One region of the Mesorhizobium sp. M0276 genome, then DNA from elsewhere that is predicted to be linked to it. Evidence: riboswitches for the same ligand, from Rfam matches in the RefSeq annotation. Region 1 holds a riboswitch; each other region holds the start of a gene.
The links. A riboswitch is a leader RNA that binds a small molecule or an ion and turns the genes downstream of it on or off. The one in region 1 is predicted to bind thiamine pyrophosphate.

Region 1 (7,254 bases):
GAGTTGACGGGTCATTTTATCGAGCATCGTCAGCTTGACGTCCCGCTTTCCGCGGACGACCTGCGACATGTATCCTTCGGTCAAATCAAGCTTCGCAGCGAGATCCTTGTTCTTCCAACCCCGCTGCGCCTTGATCCGTTCCAGGCCAAACACGAGTCGCTCCTGAAACGTCAATTCCTTCAAATCCTTGATGGTCGTATCTTCGCCTTTGTTTTCGCCGTTGAACCGGGGCATGCGCGTATTGTCACCTTCTTAGCCCGAGAATGATTGGGGTGTGTTCTTGACTCGCCGCCGCTAACCTGACTCCAAAGATTGGGGAATTAAGAGTCCTTGTTCGTGGCACGCCCCTCCGCCCGATGCACGGTATAGCTGATTGAAGTGGTTCAGCTTTTTCCGAATCCCTTACGCTAAGGCGGCTAACCACTTTGTGCAGTTACCTTATTTTAGGTAACCCGAATGCACAAGAATCTTTTACCATTTTGAATGGAACGTGCGGCTACTTGCGCTTGCCCGAATATTCGGCGGCTCGACGCGGAAGCCTGAATGTGATAGCCGAGCAGCGCGTACCAAAGACGCTGCGGTAAGGGCACACAGTATGCGACCGGCGTCGTTGAATCCCATGTGCGTCGCCGGGTCCGCCTGTCGGCCGACATACCTGCTGTTCGCCTTACTCGATACCGTCACGCCGCATCATTTCTTTGCGGAGTTGGAACGCGCGGGATCGCTGGAGTGGCTGGTTGACAAGATGAAGCGGTTGCCGTGGCGCGCACCAACAACACGTGAGCTGGCGCGCCTGGTGTGGCAAAAGGAGAGGGGCGAGAGCCCATGGCCTGCAATGAAGCGATCAAGAGTTGCGATCCTGGAACCAAGCTGCCCGGTCGACCATCCGGACCGCGGCCTTCAATGCCGGCTCGCCTTGGAACCGGCCTTACAGGAATTGGCGGATCGCGCAGCGGGATCCGGCTGGACCGAGGACGAGATAGCCTACGCGCTCCTCGAGCTCGCCGGCGCGCGTCTCAAGAGCAACTCTGCAAATTGCGCGACTGAGAGGGCGATTGACCGCGCGAGGAGCCTTGTCGTTGTCGTTCGCGCCGATCCTCGAAATCATCACGTGCCACCTGCAGGGAACGCAACGGCCTGCTTTTGCGGGAGATGCTGCTGCTGCTCATCCCCCAACAGGCCTGCAGTTTTTCCAGCAGCATTCCGTTTGTTCATCCGGTTGTTCGCGCCCCTGCAAACCCTAACCGGTCAAATCGGCGCTTGGAAGACCACCAGACTCACGTTTGGGTTCAGGCCGTAAGTTTTCGAGCCTGCCTTAGCTTTGTCAAAAGCAACCACCCGGTCGTGCAGCGGACGAAAAGGCACTTGCTTGGCTTTCCGAGCGGGTCACGGCGGCGATCTTGCAGTCCTTGCGAATCCGCGCCAGCGCGTCGTCGAAGGAAGAGGTCTGGTAGAGCGATTTGATCTCGTGGTCGTTGGGAAAGGCGATATCGACCGTGCCCGAGCGCATCAGGTCCAGGAACTCGTCGCGATAGCGGTCGACGCGTCATCGACACCTCGCGACCGGCCGCATGGGCAAGCTTCGCCGTCTGCCGGATCGGCGCGCGGCGGGTCCCACAGATAGCCCCGAAATAGGTGACCTCGGCGCTTGTCGGCCTCGACATCCTCCGGCCTGAGCTCGACGTAGGCGCTACCGAGCCGGTGCTTCTCGGCCAAGTTCCACACATACGGATAGTCGACCATGAAATCGGATCGAGGCGAGGCCTTGGACGGTTGAGCCTTGGTCAGGATGCCGCCGCCCACGAGCCGATCGGCCCTCTCGATAATTTGGCGCACCCTCGTTGTCGACAAGCCATGTTCCTGCGCCAGGTCGGCGAAGCGTGGCATGACCGTGTCACAGCGGAATGTCTGGCCCGCCACTTCTACGACTGGTGCAAGAGACTGCTACCGGAAACCTCCGCTGTGCGGGTGAGCGAGACACCGAAAACCTGGGCGGAATACCGGCCATGACTTGCGCGTTGGAACCCGGAATCCGCGTGAGCGAGATTTTTGGGCCGACCATTCAGGGCGAAGGCATGCTGATCGGCTTGCCGACGGTATTCGTAAGAACGGGCGGGTGCGACTATCGCTGTACCTGGTGCGACAGCCTGCATGCGGTGGACAGTCGCTTCCGCCATGATTGGGAAATGATGTCTGCCGACGCGGTCTGGCGAGAGGTCATTGCGCTTTCCGGCGGTCAGCCAGTGATGGTGTCGCTGTCGGGCGGCAATCCGGCCATCCAGCCGCTTGGCCAGCTGATCGACCGCGGGCATGGTGAGGGCTACCGCTTTGCATTGGAAACCCAAGGCTCGGTGTCCAGGCAATGGTTCGCGGATCTCGACGTGCTGGTGCTCAGCCCCAAGCCCCCCTCGAGTGAAATGACGACGGATTGGGCCGCATTCGACGCCTGCGTCGAGGCGGCGCAGGACAAGCCGCAAATGGCGCTCAAGCTCGTCGTTTTCGACGATGAAGACTATGCCTATGCCAAAGACGCCGCGGCGCGCTATCCGCAATTGCCCGTCTATCTCCAGCCCGGCAATCACACGCCGCCGCGTCCCGGTAACGAAGACGATTTCATCGACATAGCCGGTATGATGAAGCGCATGGAATGGCTGGTCGAAAAGGTGACCCGTGACAGGTGGTTCGAGGCGCTTGTACTGCCGCAGCTTCATGTTCTGCTGTGGGGAAACAAACGGGGCGTCTAGCTCACGCGGAAGGATTGCCGATGACGAGCAAGACAGACATCTAACGCAATCTTACCCAATTGGGCGACAGCAACGCCGTTTCGGCTAGCTCCGAAAATGCCGTGCTGAAAAAGCTTTGGTATCCGCGTGATGGCTCGCCTATCGTGGGCGCTTCGCCGCTCCTCCAGGCGTGACTTGCTCTGATACGTGCGCGAGCACTCCGCCCGGTTTTGATTAGCCGCCGGTCGTCACCGCCGGCCAAATGCGCTTGACAAAATAGCGCCGGCCCGTTCAACCTGAGGCATTCACCAGGGGAGTCCCGGCAAGGGGCTGAGATACTGCTGGCTTTCGCGGCGCAGTGACCCGTTGAACCTGATCCAGTTCATACTGGCGTAGGGACGGTGCAAGCGCTTTGCGGGAGTTCACGCCCGAGGTCCTGTTTCGGCAGGTCGACAGAAGCGTCTTTTCATCCTTCCGGCACAGAACTGGGTCTCCAATGCATGAGCAAAGGAGCCTCACGATGAATGCCCTCACCCCCGCCGTGTCGACGGGACCGCTGCCCGCCTCGCGGAAGATCCACAAGCCCGGCACCATCCACTCGCAGATCAAAGTGCCGATGCGCGAAATCTCCGTCCATCCGACAGCCGGCGAGCCGCCCGTTACCGTCTACGATCCGTCGGGCCCCTATACCGATCCGGCTGTCGAAACCAGCATCGAAAAGGGCCTCGCCCGGCTTCGCCACGAATGGATCTTGGCGCGCGGCGATGTCGAGGACTGTGACGGCCGCCATGTCCGGCCGGAGGACAACGGATTCGCGACGGGCGAACGCCTGACGCCGGAATTTCCCATCCGCCACCGACCGCTCAAAGCCAAAGCAGGCAAGGCGGTGACGCAGCTTGCCTATGCGCGCGCCGGCATCATCACGCCCGAGATGGAGTTCGTCGCCATCCGCGAGAACCTCGGCCGCGAGATCCTGCGCGGCACGCTGCAACGCGACGGCGAAAGCTTTGGCGCAGCCATCCCCGATTTCGTCACGCCCGAATTCGTCCGCCACGAGGTGGCGCGCGGACGCGCGATCATTCCCGCCAACATCAATCATCCCGAGAGCGAACCGATGATCATCGGCCGCAATTTCCTGGTCAAGATCAACGCCAATATCGGTAACTCCGCCGTCAGATCGTCGATGGCTGAAGAGGTCGAAAAAATGGTGTGGGCGATCCGCTGGGGCGCCGACACGGTGATGGACCTGTCGACCGGCCGCAACATCCACAACATCCGCGAATGGATCCTGCGCAACTCGCCGGTGCCGATCGGCACGGTGCCGCTCTACCAGGCGCTCGAAAAGGTTGGTGGCATCGCCGAGGACCTGACCTGGGAGGTCTACCGCGACACGTTGATCGAGCAGGCCGAGCAAGGCGTTGACTATTTCACCATCCACGCCGGCGTGCGGCTGCATTACATCCCGCTGACCGTTGACCGGGTCACGGGTATCGTCTCGCGCGGTGGCTCGATCATGGCAAAATGGTGCCTGCACCATCACCGGGAAAGCTTCCTCTACGAGCACTTTGCGGAGATCTGCGACATCTGCCGCGCTTATGACGTCTCCTTCTCGCTCGGCGACGGCCTTCGTCCCGGCTCGATCGCCGATGCCAACGACGCGGCGCAATTCGCCGAGCTGGAAACGCTCGGCGAGCTGACGCAGATCGCCTGGGCGAAAGATTGCCAGGTGATGATCGAGGGGCCCGGCCACGTGCCGATGCACAAGATCAAGGCGAACATGGACAAGCAGCTCGCCGTCTGTGGCGAGGCGCCGTTCTATACGCTTGGACCGCTGACGACCGACATCGCGCCGGGCTACGACCACATCACTTCCGGCATCGGCGCGGCGATGATCGGCTGGTTCGGAACGGCCATGCTCTGCTACGTCACGCCCAAGGAGCATCTCGGCCTTCCCGACCGCGATGACGTCAAGACCGGCGTGATCACCTACAAGATCGCAGCGCACGCGGCCGACCTGGCGAAGGGCCACCCGGCGGCGAAAGTCAGGGATGACGCCCTTTCCCGCGCGCGCTTCGAGTTCCGCTGGGAGGACCAGTTCAACCTGTCGCTCGACCCCGAAACCGCACGGTCCTTCCACGACCAGACCTTGCCCAAGGAGGCGCACAAGCTGGCACATTTCTGCTCGATGTGCGGACCGAAATTCTGCTCGATGCGTATCTCTCACGACATCCGCGCCGAGGCACAGAAAGAGGGCATGGCGGCGATGGCGGCGAAATACCGCGAGGGCGGCGATCTCTATCTGCCGGCGGACGAGACCGGCGCACCGCTCATACCTCAGCCACGTGAGCGATCATGAGGGTCCTGGTCAAGGGGGCCGGTGTCGCCGGCCTCACCGCAGCTTTCGAGCTCGCCACACGTGGCGCGACGGTGACCGTTGCCGAGATAACACATACCCTTGGCGGCAATGCGTCGTGGTTCGCCGGCGGCATGCTGGCGCCATGGTGCGAGCGTGAAAGCGCCGAGCAGCCGGTGCTGGATCTCGGACGCGATGCCGCCGACTGGTGGGATGCGGTACTGCCGGGTCACGTGACACGGGCCGGAACACTTGTCGTGGCCGCGCCGCGTGATGCGGGCGAGCTCGACCGGTTCGCCAGCCGCACCTCGGGTCATCGGCGTGTCAATGAAGATGAAATCGTGTTGCTCGAGCCCGACCTCGCCGGCCGCTTCCGCCGCGGACTGCTCTTCCCCGACGAAGCCCATCTCGACCCGCGTCAGGCGATGGCGGCACTTCATGACAGGCTGGCGGCGATGGGCGTCGAATTCCACTTCTGCGCTGACGTCCGGCGTGCTTCCGGGTTCGATCGTCAGATCGACTGCACGGGAATGGCAGCAGCCAATGACAGGCTGCGCGGCGTTCGCGGCGAGATGCTGATCCTGCGCACACCTGATATCTCACTGTCGCGCCCGGTCAGGCTGCTGCATCCGCGCTTTCCGCTTTATGCGGTGCCACGCACCGACCACCGTTTCATGATTGGCGCGACGATGATTGAGAGCCGGTCCACGGGACCGGTGACGGCTCGTTCGATGATGGAGCTGCTGGGTGCCGCCTATGCCCTCCATCCGGCCTTTGGCGAGGCCGAGATCGTTGAAACCGGTGTCGGCGTCCGTCCGGCCTTTCCCGACAACCTGCCGCGCGTCGAAACGAACGGTGGAATCATCGCGATCAACGGGCTCTATCGTCACGGTTTTCTCCTGGCTCCCGCCATGGCGCGCCAGGCTGCCGACCTGGTTTTCAGTCAAGACAGAACCAAGGAGCTTGCTCATGAAACTGATGGTCAACGGCGAAGCGCATGAGGTTGCCGCCACCACGCTGGCCGGGCTGCTTGCCGCGCTTGACTATGAGGGTGATTGGCTCGCGACCGCCGTCAACAACGACCTCGTGCACAAAGCCAACCGGGCGGAATTCCAGCTAAGCGATGGCGACCGGGTCGAAATCCTCTCGCCCATGCAGGGAGGCTAGATCATGTTGGAGCTTTATGGAACCGAGCTTCCGTCGCGCCTGCTCCTTGGCACGGCTCAATATCCTTCGCCGGCCATCCTTGCCTATGCAGTCAGGGCTTCGGGCACGGCGGTGGTGACCGTCTCGTTGCGCCGTGAGATGGCAGGCGGCAGGGCCGGCGAAAAATTCTGGTCGCTGATCCGCTCGCTGGGCACAAGGATCCTTCCCAACACTGCCGGCTGCCACTCCGTCAAGGAAGCGGTCACCACCGCGAAGATGGCGCGCGAGGTCTTCGGTACGAGCTGGATCAAGCTCGAAGTGATCGGCAACCACCATACGCTGCAGCCGGATGTGTTCGGCCTGGTAGAAGCCGCCCGCATCCTGTGCGAGGACGGTTTTGCTGTATTCCCCTATACCACCGACGACCTTGTCGTCGCCGAGCGGCTGCTTGCGGCGGGCTGCAAGGTCTTGATGCCGTGGTGCGCGCCGATCGGTTCCGCCCTCGGACCGGTCAACATAACGGCGCTGCGCTCGATGCGCGGACATTTCCCTGGGGTCTCGCTGATTGTGGATGCAGGGCTCGGGCGACCGTCGCACGCGGCGACTGTCATGGAACTCGGCTTTGACGCCGTGCTCCTGAACACGGCGGTCGCCAGGGCGGCCGATCCGATCGGCATGGCGCGAGCATTCGGCAAGGCGGTCGAGGCCGGTCGCGAAGCTTTCAGCTCGGGAATGCTCGAACCGCGCGAGGTCGCCGTGCCGTCGACGCCGACAATTGGCAGGGCAGTTTTTTCATGAAGCTCGATCCGTTCTACCTGATCGTCGACAGCGCCGCCTGGATCGAACGGCTGGTGCCGCTTGGCGTCAAGCTGGTTCAGTTGCGCATCAAGGATAGGGACGAGGCCACGCTACGGACGGAAATCCGCCGCGCGAACGGCGTCTGCGCGGTCCATGGTTGCCAACTGATCGTCAACGACTATTGGCGGCTCGCCATTGAGGAAGGCTGCGACTTCGTCCATCTCGGCCAAGAGG
Region 2 (7,254 bases), on a different contig from region 1:
CGGCAAACAGCGGCGCAACACGTGCCCGCGCCGCCTTGCGCCCGATGCCCTGCACTTCGAGCCCCAGCGTCGTGTTGTCGAGAATGCGTCGCCACGGCATCAGCGCGTCGCGTTGCGGCATGAAGGCGAAATGCCTGCCGTGGTCATCGAGGGCGCGCCGTCGAACAACATCTCGCCCTCGCCGTGCTCGGCGCCGGTCAGAAGCTGGAACAGCGTCGACTTGCCGGCGCCTGAGGGCCCAAGCACCGAGACGAACTCACCAGCGCCGACACTCAGCGAAATATCGGCCAGCACGTCGAGCCCACCGAACGCCTTGCGCACATGCCGCAGTTCGAGCCGGCTCATCGCCGCTTCCCTGCGGTTTGCTTGCCCTCCCAAGGCATGGCAATGCGCTGCAACAGTACGGTCAACCCGAACAGGGCAAGCGTAAGCGCTGCGCTGACGCCGACAGCGGCCAGCACCAGGTCGGGGCGGAAATCGTTCTTGGCGTTGAGCATATAGATGCCCAAGCCCTTCGCCGCACCCGCATATTCGGCGAAGATAGCGCCGACCACGGCATAGGTGATGGAGATCCTCAGGCCAGCAAAGAAGTAAGGCAGCGCCGAAGGCAGCCGCGCCAGCACGAAGATGCGCCAGCGCCCTGCCCCCATGGCGTGCAGCATCTGGCCGATCTCGGCCTCGGTCGACTCGTAACCCTCGACCAATGCCACCAGCATCGGAAAGAAGGTGACCAGCGCCACCAGCATGATCTTGGGCGCCAGTCCGAAGCCAAACCACAGCACCACCAGCGGCGCGATCGCCACCAGCGGCAATGTCTGGCTGAAGATGAAGACGGGAAACAGCGCGCGGCGCAGCGGCTGGAAAAAGTCGACAAGTATCGATAGCGCAAAGGCGACGCTGAGCGAACAGGCAAAGCCAAGCAGCGTGGCGCGGATGGTCGGAGCGGCGTTGTCGATCAACGCCTCGCGATTGAGCATCGCTTGCTCAAGGACGCGTGACGGCGCCGGCAGTGTCGTCGGCTTGATGCCGGAATAGATGGCATAAAGCTCCCAGGCCAGCAGGAGCAGTCCGACCGACATCGTCACCGGTACCGCCTTGACAAGAAGGCTCGCGATCGGGCGCGAAGAAACTGGGGATGGGACCACGGCAGGTAACCTTTGACGGCCTCGCATAGGCGGCGGCTGTTTCAGACGGCCGACGGGCTGTTGGCTGAAACCGTGACGTCGAGGGTTACGTGGCCGGCACCCGGTCCGAAGCGGCAGAAGGCCGCGTCAAGCGCCGAAAAGATCGCGCCCGCATCACCGCGCAATTTCGTGCAGAAATGCTTGGAGCGCTCATAGACGCCCGACTGCTTGAGAAAATCGATGCAGCCGTAGATCTCATCCATATGGTCGTCGGTGCCCATCACATAGAGCGAGAACTGCGCTGCCGCCGGCTGGCCAGTCGAAGCCGCGCCGCGCACCGCCGCGATGGCCGCATCCCTGCGCGGGCCGAGTGGCCCGACCGGTCCGCCAAGGGCATCGGAGCGGCAGATCGGATCGTCCGGCTCGCCCGGGCAGCCGCGTGAGATGGTGGCTGACAGCACGCAATGTTTACCGCTGCGCGCCGCCGCCACGAAGAGGTCGCGCATGGCTGGAAACAGCACCTCGGGTGGCCCGACCAGCAGGGTCGAGATGTCGTCGGTCTCGATCCGGAGCTTGTCGCGATAGGGACCGAGCGCGCCCAGCGCGCCAAGGATGACGCCGACGAAATCGTCGGCCATGGGATATAGGGAAATCTGTGCGCCTGAAAACATGGCCCGCCTCGCTCCGCTGGTATTACCCAGATCAGCTTTTAGGGTCTGTGGGCTTGCCGCCCCCGTCTCAGCCCCGACCGTACGGAGCACCCCTGTGGATGCGCGGGTTAAAGCACCAATCAAACCGAAGTGAAAGCCATTTTTTCAGCGCGCTGCACCAAAAAGCATTGCGCCAGGCGTGGTTCTTGGGTCGAAGACGCCGATGTTTCTGGAGCGAAATTTTATCGGGAACCTTCGCTGCCGCGACCGGTTGTCCCCATAGTCGCAAATGCGATCACCTTCGTAGAAACAAGCGACGAGTTCACAGAAATGGAGACAAACCATGTTCATGAAAATCCTCGCAGCTTCGGCTCTCACGATTGGTCTGGCCATGTCAGCCATGGCGCAAAGTGCCGGCAGCAATAACGCAAGTGGCGATGGCGCCGGCAGCGGGAAGTCGGTGACTGTGGAGCCGAACACCCCGGCTTCGCCGAATACGGTTAGGCCCGGTACTGTCGACCTCGGCATAACCAACAGCACGACCGGCATGCCCGGCGACATGAATTCGAACGCAGATCGAAATTGCCCGGCCGGCCCGCAGGGCGCGCAGCCTGACGCCACCCACACCTCGCCGGGCACCTCTGTGCCGACGGTCAACGATAACCACTGCGGTAAGTAGGCCATTGCCGGCAACCGAGGAAGCCGCGAGCGCATGCTCCGCGGCTTTTTTGGGCGCCCGCGGAACCGGGCACTCCTAAACAAGGCCAAGCTGGCATTATCGATCTTTTCAAGCGGGGCGCGGTCTCGCAGCCGCCAAGGGTCAACGTCATACCCAACGCAGCAGGCGTTACCCCCCGCAGCGTGTTCCTAGCCGCGCTTGATTTGCCACGTGGCGTGCTAAGATGGCGCAGTCCTTGATATCAGGCGCTCGACGGCTGCACCGAGGTGACAAGGCGCAGTGACCTGAAAGGGCTTGGCCTGCGACGAAGCCGCTCGACGGTCTCGTCGAGCCGGCACAGTCGCCGGTTGTGAAGTCTACGAAACAGCCTTTTCGCGAACCGGCAGCTTCCAGCCCGGCCTGACGAAGTGGCAGGTGTAGCCGTTGGGATATTTCTCCAGATAGTCCTGATGCTCAGGCTCGGCTTCCCAGAAGGGACCGACCGGCGCCACTTCGGTGACGACCTTGCCCGGCCACAGACCCGAGGCATCGACATCGGCGATAGTGTCCTCGGCGACGCGCTTCTGTTCGTCGCTGGTGTAATAGATCGCCGAGCGGTAACTCAGCCCGACATCGTTGCCCTGCCGGTTGCGGGTCGTCGGATCATGGATCTGGAAAAAGCGCTCCAGCAGCGTGCGATAGCTGATGATGGCCGGGTCGAAATTGATCTCGATGGCTTCGGCGTGGGTGCCGTGGTTGCGATAGGTGGCATTGGGCACGTCGCCGCCGCTATAGCCGACACGGGTGGAGATGACGCCGGGATAGCGCCGTATTAAATCCTGCATGCCCCAGAAACAGCCGCCGGCAAGAACTGCACGTTCGGTCGAAGTCGCCATATCACGTCTCCTCAAAAGCAATTCCACGAAAAGCGTGTAGCGATTTTCCGTCTGGAATTGCGCAAAATCAACTTGGATCTCCCATAAATGGGCATTGTCTCTTGCTCCGTCCAGCGGACCGCCGACCTGCTTCAGTTGCTCGTTTGGGCGAGGCTGTCGATCGCATTCGCCAACTGCGGCGCGCCGGGCGGAATGGCGGCAAAGCTGACCACCACCGGCGGCGCCCTGAGCGACCAGTCGAAAAGAACGGTTTTGACCGGGACGTTGCCCACCCACACCTGCAGTCGAGGTGGCACGTCGCGCCCAGGCCAGACCAGCAGTATGCCGTGGTCGCGCAGCCGATCCTTGGTGATCCAGGGGGCATACTGCATGTTCAGGTCTGTGAAGATCGACGGCTTGTCATAGGCGTTGAGGCCCGCCAGCGACGCGATAAGGGGATGGCCGCCGACGATGTCGAGCCGACCGGGCGCGGCCGCGTGCCAGACGACCTCGGCCTCATCCGATATCTTCTGCGCCGGCCAACAGACGGCGTCCATCCGTCCACGCAAATTGCATTTCGTCCAGCGGATCCCCGCATAAGCACCAGATATGCCGATGATGCAGACGAACGCGCAGATCGCCAGCTTTCGCATCTCGACGGTGCCGAGGCGGTGGCCCAGCAAGGCAAGCGCCACAACGCCAGCAAGATTGTACATCGGCGCGCCCCAGGCCTCGCCTGCCCCGGTGAACAGGGACGCCACCATGACGAGGAGCGCCGGGCCAAGCCCCATCCACAAGAGGTAAACGAGAATACCGCGCCCAACGGGCTCTTGCGGCGCCGCCGAGCGCCGCAGCAGCCCTGATATCGCCAGCACCAGAACAAAGCCGCAGAGCCCGGCCATCTGGACGCCGATATAATAGAAGCGGGAGCGATGGGCCAGCACCCACTGATCGCGCCAGGCGGCATAGGTCAGCGGCAGGAAATCGACGCGGTTGAGTTCGACGGCCAGCGGCGCAGCGACAGCGACGAAAACCACAAGGCCAAGCCATGGCCAAGGCGTGGCGAGCCGACTGCGTGCCCGCGGGTCGGACAACAGCCAAATCGCGCCGAACAGCAACAGCAGAGCGGTGGAAAACTTGGCGTAGAGCCCGACGCCCGATACGAGTCCGAGCGCAAGCCACCAGCCCGGCCCACCACCACGCCCTGCACGCCACAACAGCCAGCAGATAGCGGCCCAGAAGGGCATCTGCGCGTAGTCATGATTGAACTGCGGGGTCGGCCAGCCGAAGAAATAGAGAGACGGCATCAAAAGCACGGCAGCCAGCGCACGCTTCTGCCCTATCAGGTCACGGGCCAGTAGATAGACCAGGACGAAAGTCGCCGAGATCGTCAGTTGGGCCAGGAAATATTGCGGCCAGCGGAACGATCCGGTCAGAAGATGGCTGGTCTCGAGCAGCCATGCGGGAAGCTGTGGATGCTTGTAGCTCAACAGCACCCATTCGCGGCCCCACATGAAGCCTTCGACGACATCGTTGGGCGGTGAGACGTTGACAAGTGCGGGCGCCACCGTCCAGCAGAATATCTGCATCACGCACAAAATCGCCAGCAAATACAAGGGACGACGGGTTAGACTGGACAAAACCGATGGGGAATCGATGCCGGCGGCAACCAATCCCGCCGGTACCCAGTCGTCCATGGATCCATCTATCCCCGCCATGCGGCGCTTAGATCACATAGTCCGGTTTGACGAACAGCCCAAACGTCGAAGCTTACAAAAAAGTATAGCTATGTGCCATTGCAGCACCAATATCGAGCAGGAGTATCGGCGCTCCTCTCTCTGAAAAATCCGGATCCCAATGCGCCATCACCACGCCGTCATCCACTACCGTGCGCTCGACTTCTGGATGGCGCGCGCGGCCGTTCTGGTTATCATCTGCCTGCAGCTTCTGGTCATCAACAACCTCTCATTTGGGCCGCGCTGGCTGGCGCCGGTGCTGGAGGCCGCCCTGCTGCTGCCCTTGTCGGTGGCCACGGCCTGGACACAGGCCGCCACCCGAAAGGCGGTCGATGATCACGAGTGGCATGCGATCGGCCAGTTTCGCATCATGATCCGCAGAACCGCGCTAACCATGACCGCCATCATCAGCCTCATGAATTGTGGTTCGCTGTTCTTGCTGGTGCGTGCCTTGCTGGAGGGCCATGCCGGCAACAGCGGCACGACGCTGCTGATCGATGCGCTCAACATATGGGTCACCAACGTCATCGTCTTTGCCTTGTGGTTCTGGAGCACCGATCGCGGTGGACCGCCGACCTGCGGGCTCGTCAAGCTCGCGCAGGCCGACTTCCTGTTCGCACAGATGACGCTGAACGACCGTGACCTTCGCGATTGGCTGCCCGGCTTCGTCGACTATTTCTTCCTTGCCTTCACCAATGCGACAGCGTTTTCGCCCACCGATACGTTGCCACTCTCCCAGCGCGCCAAGCTGTTGATGATGGCGGAATCCATGATCTCGCTGCTGACCATCGCGCTGGTCGCGGCACGCGCGGTCAACATCCTGGCTTGAGGCTTGCCAATCCGAGTCGCCGCTGCATCGGGCCGAAACGCAAAAAGGCCGCCCCGGCGCGAGCCGAGGCGGGCAAAAATGGCAATCGTGGAATGAGGACTATACCGCGTCTGGCGGCTCTTTCGGCGCGGCTTCATGCCGAAAGTGTCTCGGGCATGCTGTCAAGCAGATGCCAACAGACAACGCCGACCGGAGCCAGCAGCTACTCATCTGACGGCGGCTTGAATCGCCTCGCGACAAACTCGAACAGGACGTCCGAGATCCACATGGCGCAGACGCCGATCAGGAAGGCCGCTGCCAGTGTGGTGGTGTCGTCGACGGGATCCGGCATCGGCAGGCCGGTGATCCTGGCGTAGGACACCGCCGGCAGCGTCAGATATGCCGCCGCCAAGGCGCCACAGATTGGCGAGGCTATCATTTCGCGCAATTTGTAGCGATGCCGCGAGAGCGCGCGCAGAACGCCGCCGGCAAGGCCAGCCGCCACGACCGGTCCCTTGATGCCAAGCAGGTCGAAAATTTCGTGCATCACGGCCTCCATCCACAGAGCTTCTGACCCTTTTCGTTATGAGCCAGGATCGCCGCTGCCGACGCGTCGGATAGGGTCGCCACCTCTGCCTGTGTCGGCCGGATGGGATGCTCGGCCGCGCAGAATGACCCGCCCGATGTGGTGCAGCCGGCCAGCGTGAGGGAAAGCGCTAGGATTTTGACCATTTGCCCAGCCTCCTCCGGTTGTCGTCCGGCGTCCGGCCGGCAACGGCATCATCGATCTTCTGGGCTTCGGAGCGAGCCGCGGCGTCGGCGGCATCTTGCCTGGCCTTCTGGTTGGCCTTGCCCTTAGCGTAGGCCGTCCAGAGACCGGCGAGCGCTGCACACGTTGCAAGGAGATATGGCCAGACCTGGCCAAGCAGTGCGAGCGTTCCCATCTCATGTCTCCTTGGCCGGCGGCACGATCATGCCGCGCGGACCGTCGCGCACCGCGTTGATGATGATCTTGGCAAGGGCGATAGTGCCGCTGATCTGAAGCGCGGCGCGGTCGCTCACCCCGAACATCGTCCAGTCGAAGCCGGCAAGGGCGCCGCCGCAGATGATGGCGATCAGCGTGTTGAGGAGATTGTGTAAGGCGTTGGTGTTGAACCATGTCATCAAAAGAGGCTCCCGAAAAAACCGGTGAGGTGATGCCGGAACGCCGCCAGCGCTGCGGCCATGAGCACGAGAATACCGGCCGCCGCAGCCGTCTTGCCGCCGGATGGCGGTGCCCGAGGCACCGGCTGGTTCGTCTGCGCCTCGGTAGCGGTGGTTTCGGCTTTGGGCGGTTGCGGGACAGACGCCGGCGCGGCCACCGCGGCATGTTGCGGCGACATCAGCAAGGCCTGAACCCGCAC
Region 3 (7,254 bases), on a different contig from region 1:
ATCGAGGCCCGCGCCATGGAAAAGCTCAAGGTGGCGTTGGTGAAGCAGAACCCGGAGTTCATGGCGACTGCCGCCTGATCTGTAACAGACGTTCAGCAAATGAATTCGCAGCGAGCTCTTATTTGTCGGTGACGATCTTGACCTTGTCGCCGGCAGAAACCGCGGCGCCCGGCGACAGCGCATTGAGCACGCGGAACAGGTCGAGCTTGCGATCGACGCCAACCATCTGAGCCGAAAGCGAACCCATCGTCTGCCCTGGCTGGACGGTGACGACGCGGATATGCAGTGGCTTCAACGCGGCCTTTTCGGCAGCACTCAGGATACGGAAAGATCCGCTGACCGAACGCGCGACCGCATCCAGCGAGGTGCTGGCCGAAGGTGCCGCAGTCAACAGCCGGTAGACCTGACCGCCGGCACGGATCACGGCAATGTCGAACTGCCATCCTTCGGCGCCGGCATGCGCCGTCGCCGCCTCGTTGCCGTTGATCGTCTCCTGCTTGACGCTGCTGTCGTCGAGGCCGGCCACCCAGCCGCTGCGGATATAGTCGGTCAGCGCGCGGTTCTTGTCGATCGAGACGCCGTCGAAGCGGATCGCCATATCGCCGGGACCGGTTGCCGTCACCGCGGCCGCCGAATTGTCGATGATGAAACCCTGCGGCACCGAGAAGGACACGCCGAGGCCCGGATGCAGGAAGGTTTCGCCGCGCACATAGCCTTCTTCAGGCGTGTCGCCATAAAGCAGGCCGTCTATGCCGGCGAGGAAGGAATCGCGGTCGCGCGAGCCGACGCCCGGCGCGCCGAACTGGCGGGCATGGCGCTGCGCCAGATCGATGCGCTGCGGCGTGTTGGGGTGCGTGGCCAGGAAGTCGAGGCTGGCATCGGTGGCGCCGCTGATCGAACGAAAGTCCGTATAGGCCGACATCGACTGCAGGAAGCGGCCGGCGGCGAAAGGATCGTAGCCGGCTTCGCCGATCGATTTGATGCCGATGGCGTCGGCTTCCAGCTCTTGGTTGCGGGAGAATTGCGCCAGCCTCAGCTTGCCGCGGATCAGCGCCGCCTTGGCGGTCGGGCTGTCGCCCAGCACATCGGAAACCACTTTCGTCGCCAGGCCCTCCTCGGCCTCCAGCTGCTGGCGCTGCAGGCCGTGATTGGCGGTGACGTGGCCCATTTCATGGGCGATGACAGCGGCAAGCTCAGCCGAATCATTGGCCAGCGCCAGCAGGCCCCGGGTGATGTAGAGATAGCCGCCGGGCAGCGCGAAGGCGTTGACGTTGGGCGAATTCAGGATGGTGATGCGATAGGTCTGCGTCGGGTTGGCAGACACCACCGTCAGATTGCCGACCACCTTGGCGACCATGCGCTCGAGCTTGGGGTCGGAATATTCGCCGCCATAAGTCGCCAGGATGCGCGGGTGCTGCGCTTTGGCCAGTTCGGCGAGCTTGTTGTTGGCGCCAACGTTGTCGACCGTGATCGGCTTGTCGGAAGGCTGGAAGCCGGACTCCTGTACTTCCGGCGGCATGAACATCTGGCAGCTCGCCAGCGCCACGGCAAAACCGGCCAGCGCAAGAAAACGCGCCAGCGGATTCATTCGTAGTCTATCAACGCCGATCGCCAGAACGGTTTCCTTTCGGGTCCCGGCGCATAACCACGAAAACCGGGGGCGATCTTCGGAACACGTCATGCGCTATCTTAAACTGCTGCAGCATCCGTTGCACGTCCCTCGGGCGGGCGGCGGATGCTGCAGGCAAATCACGTCCTGTGCCGGACCAGCAGGTCGGACCTAGCCACACTCCTCCAGTCATGGCAAGCAAGCGCCACATCGCCTGGAGCCGGTTTGACCGTAAATTATGTCCGCTTCCGGGCAATATCTCGTGATAAACCGCCACTCTCGCCGATATAGCGCCGGAACACTTCGGGACCAGCCCCAGTGAAGAAATCATCTGCCTTGCCGATTGCCGCGACCATTCCATTGTCGAGAAACACCATGTGCTCGCCGATGCGGCGAGCGTCTTCAGGCTGGTGGGTGACAAACAGCACCGTCATGCCACGCTCGGCATGAACGGCGGCGACCAGATCCAGCATATCATCGCGCAAAGCGGGCCCGAGCGACGCGAAGGGTTCATCGAGCAGCAGCACCGGCCGGTTGCGCACCAGGACACGGGCCAATGCGACGCGCTGGCGTTCCCCGCCGGAAAGTTCGCGCGGCAGGCGCTTTTCCTTGCCTCCAAGACCGGTGCGCACAAGTGCTTCGGCGATCGCGGCGCGGTCCGCCTCGGTCAGCCGCAGGGCTGGCGAGCGGCCGAGCCCGACATTCTGCTCGACGGAAAGATGGGCGAAGAGGTTGTTCTCCTGGAACACCATCGATACCGGCCGCGCCGAGGCCGGGTCGGCGCTGACGTCGGCGCCCCCGATCAGCACGCGGCCCGACTGTGGCATCTCGAAGCCGGCGACCAGATTGAGCAGGGTCGACTTGCCCGACCCGCTCGGCCCCATGATGGCGGTGATCTTCGACGTGGCGAACTCGACGTCGAAGACGAGCGGCATCTCTCCGTAGCTGAACGACACCCTGTCCAGCCGCACCGGCGCGCCTTTTTCGAGCCGGCTGACCTTTCCATCAAGCATCCCGGACCCTCTCCCTTCCCAGCCAGTGCGCCGCCACGATCAGCGCGAGGCAGACGAGGCCCAGCAGCAGTGCCAGGCTGGCGGCATCCGCGGTGCGGTAGCTCCCCATGCGCGCCAGGAGAAGGTAGGGCAATGTCTGCACGGAATCACTGCCGAACAAGGCAATGACGCCGAGATCGCCGAGCGACAGGGCCATGGCGAAAGCGAAGGCGGTGGCGAGCGGCCGCCGCAGCGACGGCCAGTCAACCAGAACCAATCGGTTCCAGCCCGCTATGCCGAGCTGTGCGCAGAGCCGTTCGTGACGCTCGCTGGCCGCATCGTAGGCGGGACGGACGGCGCGCAGGGCGAACGGCATCGCCATCACCGCGTTGACGGTAACGACCATGACCGGGGCGATGGCGAAGACATCGCCGACATGGCGCAACAACAGGAACCAGCCGGCGCCGACGACGATCGGCGGCACGACCAGGACAAAGCCGGCGCCTGAATCCGTGACATGCTCTAGCATTGTCCGGGGACCAGCGCGGCGGTTCAACGCCAGTGCCCGCCGCGCCATGGTCAGCGCCAGCGACAGCATCACCGAGAGCAGCGCAGACAGCAAGGCCAGCACCGCACTGGTCAGAGTCGCCTGTCGGACAGTGGCCTCACCAGCCAGCCGGCCGAGGTCGGCACTCAACCCGGCCGACACCGTCGCCGCCATCGGCCCGACGACGAACAGCAGCGCCAAGACGATGAGCATGGCGTTCAGCCAGCTCTCGCTCCTGTTGACGGAGAGATAGCGGCGTTGGGCAACCGGCAGGTTGGTGTCGCCGACCACATTGGCGCCAAGCCGCGTCAGGGCCAGCACCACGATAAAGGTCAGGACGATCTGCAGCAGCGTCAGCGTCACCGCCCGCGCGGGATCGAAATCGAAGCGCAGCGCCTGGTAGATGCCGACCTCCAGCGTCGTCGCGGCCGGCCCGCCGCCGAGCGTCAGCACGATCGTGAAGGATGTGATGCAGAGCATGAAGATAAGCCCGGCGACACCCGGCAATGCGGCACGCAGCGTTGGCCATTCGATCAGCCTGAATGCCGGGCGCGCCACCATGCCGAGCTGGCTCGCCAGCCGCCATTGGTCGGCTGGTATAGTCTGCAGCGCCTCGAGGAACAGCCTTGTCGCCAGCGGCAGGTTGAAGAAGACATGGGCGACGAGAATGCCCGACAGGCCGTAGATACCCGGCCAGCTTCCACCGCCGATCACCGTGAGCACGCCTGCGAAATAGCCGGCGCGGCCATAAAGCGCCAGCACGCCGAGTGCCGCGACGATGGCCGGCAGCGCCAACGGTACGGCGAACAGTTGCAGGATGAAGGCGCGGCCGAAGAAGCGTGGGTGCCGCGACATAGCGCGTGCGACGAACAGTGCAGGCACGACGGAGAGCAGCGTCGACAATACCGCTTGCCAGAGCGTGAAGCGCACGACGCGCAGGAGATAGGGATCGAAGGCTGCCCAGGCGCCAGAGAGGTCGTGGCCGCCTTCGAAAAGCAGGCCGGCAAATGCGCCGCCGATGAGCAGCGCGATGGCGGCGAGCGCCAGGATGCCAGCTGTGATGCGGGGGTCAGACGCGCGTTGCACGCTGGGCCACCTGACTTGAGGTTCTTAGCGAAGGCCGCGCTCCGTCGCGCCCCCCTCCGTCCTGCCGGACGTCTCCCCCGCTAGGGGGGAGATTAGCCGTTACCCATGCCTTCGCCAACCTCCAACGTTGCCGGGGACGAGCCCCCAGCAAAGTAGCTGATCTCCCCCCTTGAGGGGGAGATGGCCGGTAGGCCAGAGGGGGGTGGCTTGGCGCAAACATCCGAGGTGGCTGAGCCCTACTTGCTCATCGCCGTCAGCCACTCATCCACCCAGGCCTTGCGGTTGGCGGCGACCTGCTCGGGGCTGAGCAACAATGTCTTGGTCGGCTTGACCAGTTTGTCGAAGGCCGGGTTGAGCGGCTTTTCGGTCTTCCCGGCCGGGAACATCCAGTTGGTTTCGGGGATGGCATCCTGGAATTTCGGCCCTGTCATGAAGGCCATGAACTTTGCCGCCAGCGGGTTCTTGGCCCCTGTCGTGGTGATGCCCGCGACCTCGATCTGGAGATATTCACCCTCCTCGAAAGAGGCAGCCTGGTAGCGCTCTGTCTTCTCGGCGACCATGTGGTAGGCCGGCGAGGTCGTATAGGACAGCACCATCGGCGCTTCGCCCTTGGTGAACAGGCCGTAGGCCTCACTCCAGCCCGGCGTCACCGTCAGCACCTTCGCCTTCAGCTTGGCCCAGGCCTCCGGCGCCTTGTCGCCATAGACAGACTTGACCCACAACAGCAGGCCAAGGCCCGGCGTCGAGGTGCGCGGATCCTGAATGACGATCTTGTCGTCGGTGCTGCCTTCGACCAGTTCCTTCAGGCTCTTCGGCGGGCTCTTCAGCTTCTCGGTGTCGTAGACGACAGCGAAATAGCCGTAATCGAAGGGGACAAAAGTGTCGTCGCTCCAGCCGCCCGGCACAGAGACGTCCGCCACCGCGCCATGCGGTGCGAACAGGCCGGTGGCCTTGGCGTCGGCGGTCAGATTGGTGTCGAGGCCGAGCACGATATCAGCCTTGGTCGATGCGCCTTCCAGCCTGACGCGGTTGAGCAGCGCGACGCCGTCGGCGACCGAGACGAACTCGACATCGCAACCGCATTCGGCCTCGAATTCCTTCTTCACCACGGGACCCGGACCCCAGTCGGCGGTGAAGCTTTCATAGGTGTAGACGGTGAGTTTGTCCTTGGCCAAGGCCGGTCCGGACAAGACCAAGGTCATGGCTGAGACAAGAGCGTATAAGAGCGTGCGCATCGGCGCCTCCTTCGTTCGAATTGAAAGGAATTGAGGCGTCGGACTGTCCGAAACGTCTAATCCCTCCGCCGGTACAAACCGGATCAGGTTCAGCGGGTTGGCGAGACTGCCTCTCAGCCGGTCCGCGAAGATCGCGTCCGGCACCCCGTTAGAGCGTTTCGACACATAGGCCGGGCCGATCCCCCACGCAAGTGGGAGTTTGCCGCCTTCCGTTTCCGTTGCCGGGCTGGTAAGGGCCACACGATATGAGCACATTCACCATCCTGCTTGGCGGCGACCTCATCCGCACGCCACGGCTCGACCGCCAGGTCGAAGGCTCCCGCGTGATTGCCGCCGACGCCGGCATCGGCCATGCGCGACTGCTCAGCCTTGTCCCGGAGCTGTGGGTGGGGGATTTCGATTCCGTGCCGGCCAACCTGCCGGACGATCTCGCGACTGTTCCCCGCCGGACTTTCCCGGCCGAAAAGGACAAGACTGATGGCGAACTGGCCATCGCCGCCGCACTGGAGCTCGGCGCGACCAGCCTGGTGCTCGCCGGCGCCTTCGGCGGCAAGCGCGCCGACCACGCCTTCCTGCATCTGGCGCTGGCCCTGCGGCTGGCCGAGGCCGGGACGGATGTGCTTTTAACCAGCGGCGCGCAGGAGGGTGTCCCCTTGCTCCACGGCAAGGCTGGCTTCGACTATGCCGACGGCACGTTGTTTTCGGTGCTCGGCTTTTCCCAACTCGCCGGCCTGACCGTCACCGGCGCCAAATGGCCGCTGAACCACGTCGGGGTGGCGTTTGGCTCGTCGCTGACCATTTCCAATGAGGTCAGGGGCCGCCTCGAAATCGCGCTGGGCCACGGCCGCGCGATACTGCTCGCCCATCCCTATCCCTTGCCTGAAAGCTGATATGGCCCCGCCCCTTCTCAATCTCGACGGTATAAAACTGACCTTCGGCGGCGCGCCGCTGCTCGATGGTGCCGCCTTGACGGCGTCGGCAGGCGACAAGATCGCGCTGGTCGGCCGCAACGGGTCGGGCAAGTCGACGCTGCTGAAGATAGCCGCCGGCCTGATCGAGCCGCAGGACGGCGAGGTGTTCCGCCAGCCTTCGGCGACCATACGCTATTTGCCGCAGATGCCCGACATGGAGGGTTTTGCCAGTGTTCGGGCGTATGTCGAGGCCGGACTTGGCCCCGCCGACGACCCGTACCGCGCCAGCTATCTGATGGAGCATCTCGGCTTGTCTGGCGAGGAGCGGCCCAACGACCTATCCGGCGGCGAGGCGAGGCGCGCCGCCCTTGCCCGCGTCATGGCGCCCGAACCCGACATCCTGCTGCTCGATGAGCCGACCAACCATCTCGATCTATCCGTGATCGAATGGCTGGAGGAGGAGCTTGTCCGCACCTCGTCTGCACTGATCGTCATCTCGCACGACCGCCGCTTCCTCGAGCGTGTATCGCGCGCCACGGTCTGGCTCGATCGCGGCCAGACCCGCAGGTTGGACAAGGGCTTTGGTCATTTCGAGGAATGGCGCGACCTGGTGCTGGAGGAAGAAGAGCGCGAGCAGCACAAGCTTGGCCGCCAGATCGTGCGTGAGGAGCACTGGCTGCGCTATGGCGTGACGGCGCGGCGCAAACGCAACATGCGCCGGTTGGGCGAATTGCAGACCATGCGCCAGCGTTTTCGCGGCCATCGCGGGGCCGAAGGATCGGCCACTATGGTGGCCAGCGATGCCGCAGAATCCGGCAAGCTGGTGATCGAGGCCAAGAATATCGAGAAGAGCTTTGGCGATCTCACCGTGGTC

Region 2: it holds a riboswitch for thiamine pyrophosphate, as region 1 does, so the genes downstream of both, NKJ01_RS14990 (YkoF family thiamine/hydroxymethylpyrimidine-binding protein) here and thiC (phosphomethylpyrimidine synthase ThiC) in region 1, are expected to answer to the same signal.
Region 3: it holds a riboswitch for thiamine pyrophosphate, as region 1 does, so the genes downstream of both, thiB (thiamine ABC transporter substrate binding subunit) here and thiC (phosphomethylpyrimidine synthase ThiC) in region 1, are expected to answer to the same signal.

The regions. Positions count from the first base shown of each region.
Region 1 covers NZ_JAMYSC010000002.1:229,576-236,829, reverse strand. The annotation lists gene NKJ01_RS02795 (helix-turn-helix domain-containing protein) at 1-234, opposite strand, end outside; partial or broken gene NKJ01_RS02790 (adenosine kinase) at 1,376-1,689, opposite strand; partial or broken gene NKJ01_RS02785 (6-pyruvoyl trahydropterin synthase family protein) at 1,885-2,010, shown strand; gene queE (7-carboxy-7-deazaguanine synthase QueE) at 2,007-2,744, shown strand; TPP riboswitch at 3,024-3,140, shown strand; gene thiC (phosphomethylpyrimidine synthase ThiC) at 3,244-5,079, shown strand; gene thiO (glycine oxidase ThiO) at 5,076-6,077, shown strand; gene thiS (sulfur carrier protein ThiS) at 6,046-6,243, shown strand; gene NKJ01_RS02760 (thiazole synthase) at 6,247-7,020, shown strand; gene NKJ01_RS02755 (thiamine phosphate synthase) at 7,017-7,254, shown strand, end outside.
Region 2 covers NZ_JAMYSC010000016.1:62,904-70,157, reverse strand. The annotation lists partial or broken gene NKJ01_RS15000 (ATP-binding cassette domain-containing protein) at 1-345, opposite strand, end outside; gene NKJ01_RS14995 (ABC transporter permease) at 342-1,172, opposite strand; gene NKJ01_RS14990 (YkoF family thiamine/hydroxymethylpyrimidine-binding protein) at 1,187-1,795, opposite strand; TPP riboswitch at 1,786-1,899, opposite strand; gene NKJ01_RS14985 (hypothetical protein) at 2,118-2,453, shown strand; gene msrA (peptide-methionine (S)-S-oxide reductase MsrA) at 2,810-3,328, opposite strand; gene NKJ01_RS14975 (glycosyltransferase family 39 protein) at 3,460-5,004, opposite strand; gene NKJ01_RS14970 (hypothetical protein) at 5,165-5,872, shown strand; gene NKJ01_RS14965 (hypothetical protein) at 6,075-6,398, opposite strand; gene NKJ01_RS14960 (hypothetical protein) at 6,568-6,795, opposite strand; gene NKJ01_RS14955 (hypothetical protein) at 6,797-7,015, opposite strand; gene NKJ01_RS14950 (glycoside hydrolase family 108 protein) at 7,015-7,254, opposite strand, start outside.
Region 3 covers NZ_JAMYSC010000009.1:147,547-154,800, forward strand. The annotation lists gene NKJ01_RS09810 (RNA polymerase factor sigma-32) at 1-78, shown strand, start outside; gene NKJ01_RS09815 (M48 family metalloprotease) at 119-1,588, opposite strand; gene thiQ (thiamine ABC transporter ATP-binding protein) at 1,846-2,622, opposite strand; gene thiP (thiamine/thiamine pyrophosphate ABC transporter permease) at 2,615-4,234, opposite strand; gene thiB (thiamine ABC transporter substrate binding subunit) at 4,471-5,469, opposite strand; TPP riboswitch at 5,513-5,627, opposite strand; gene NKJ01_RS09835 (thiamine diphosphokinase) at 5,715-6,359, shown strand; gene NKJ01_RS09840 (ABC-F family ATP-binding cassette domain-containing protein) at 6,361-7,254, shown strand, end outside.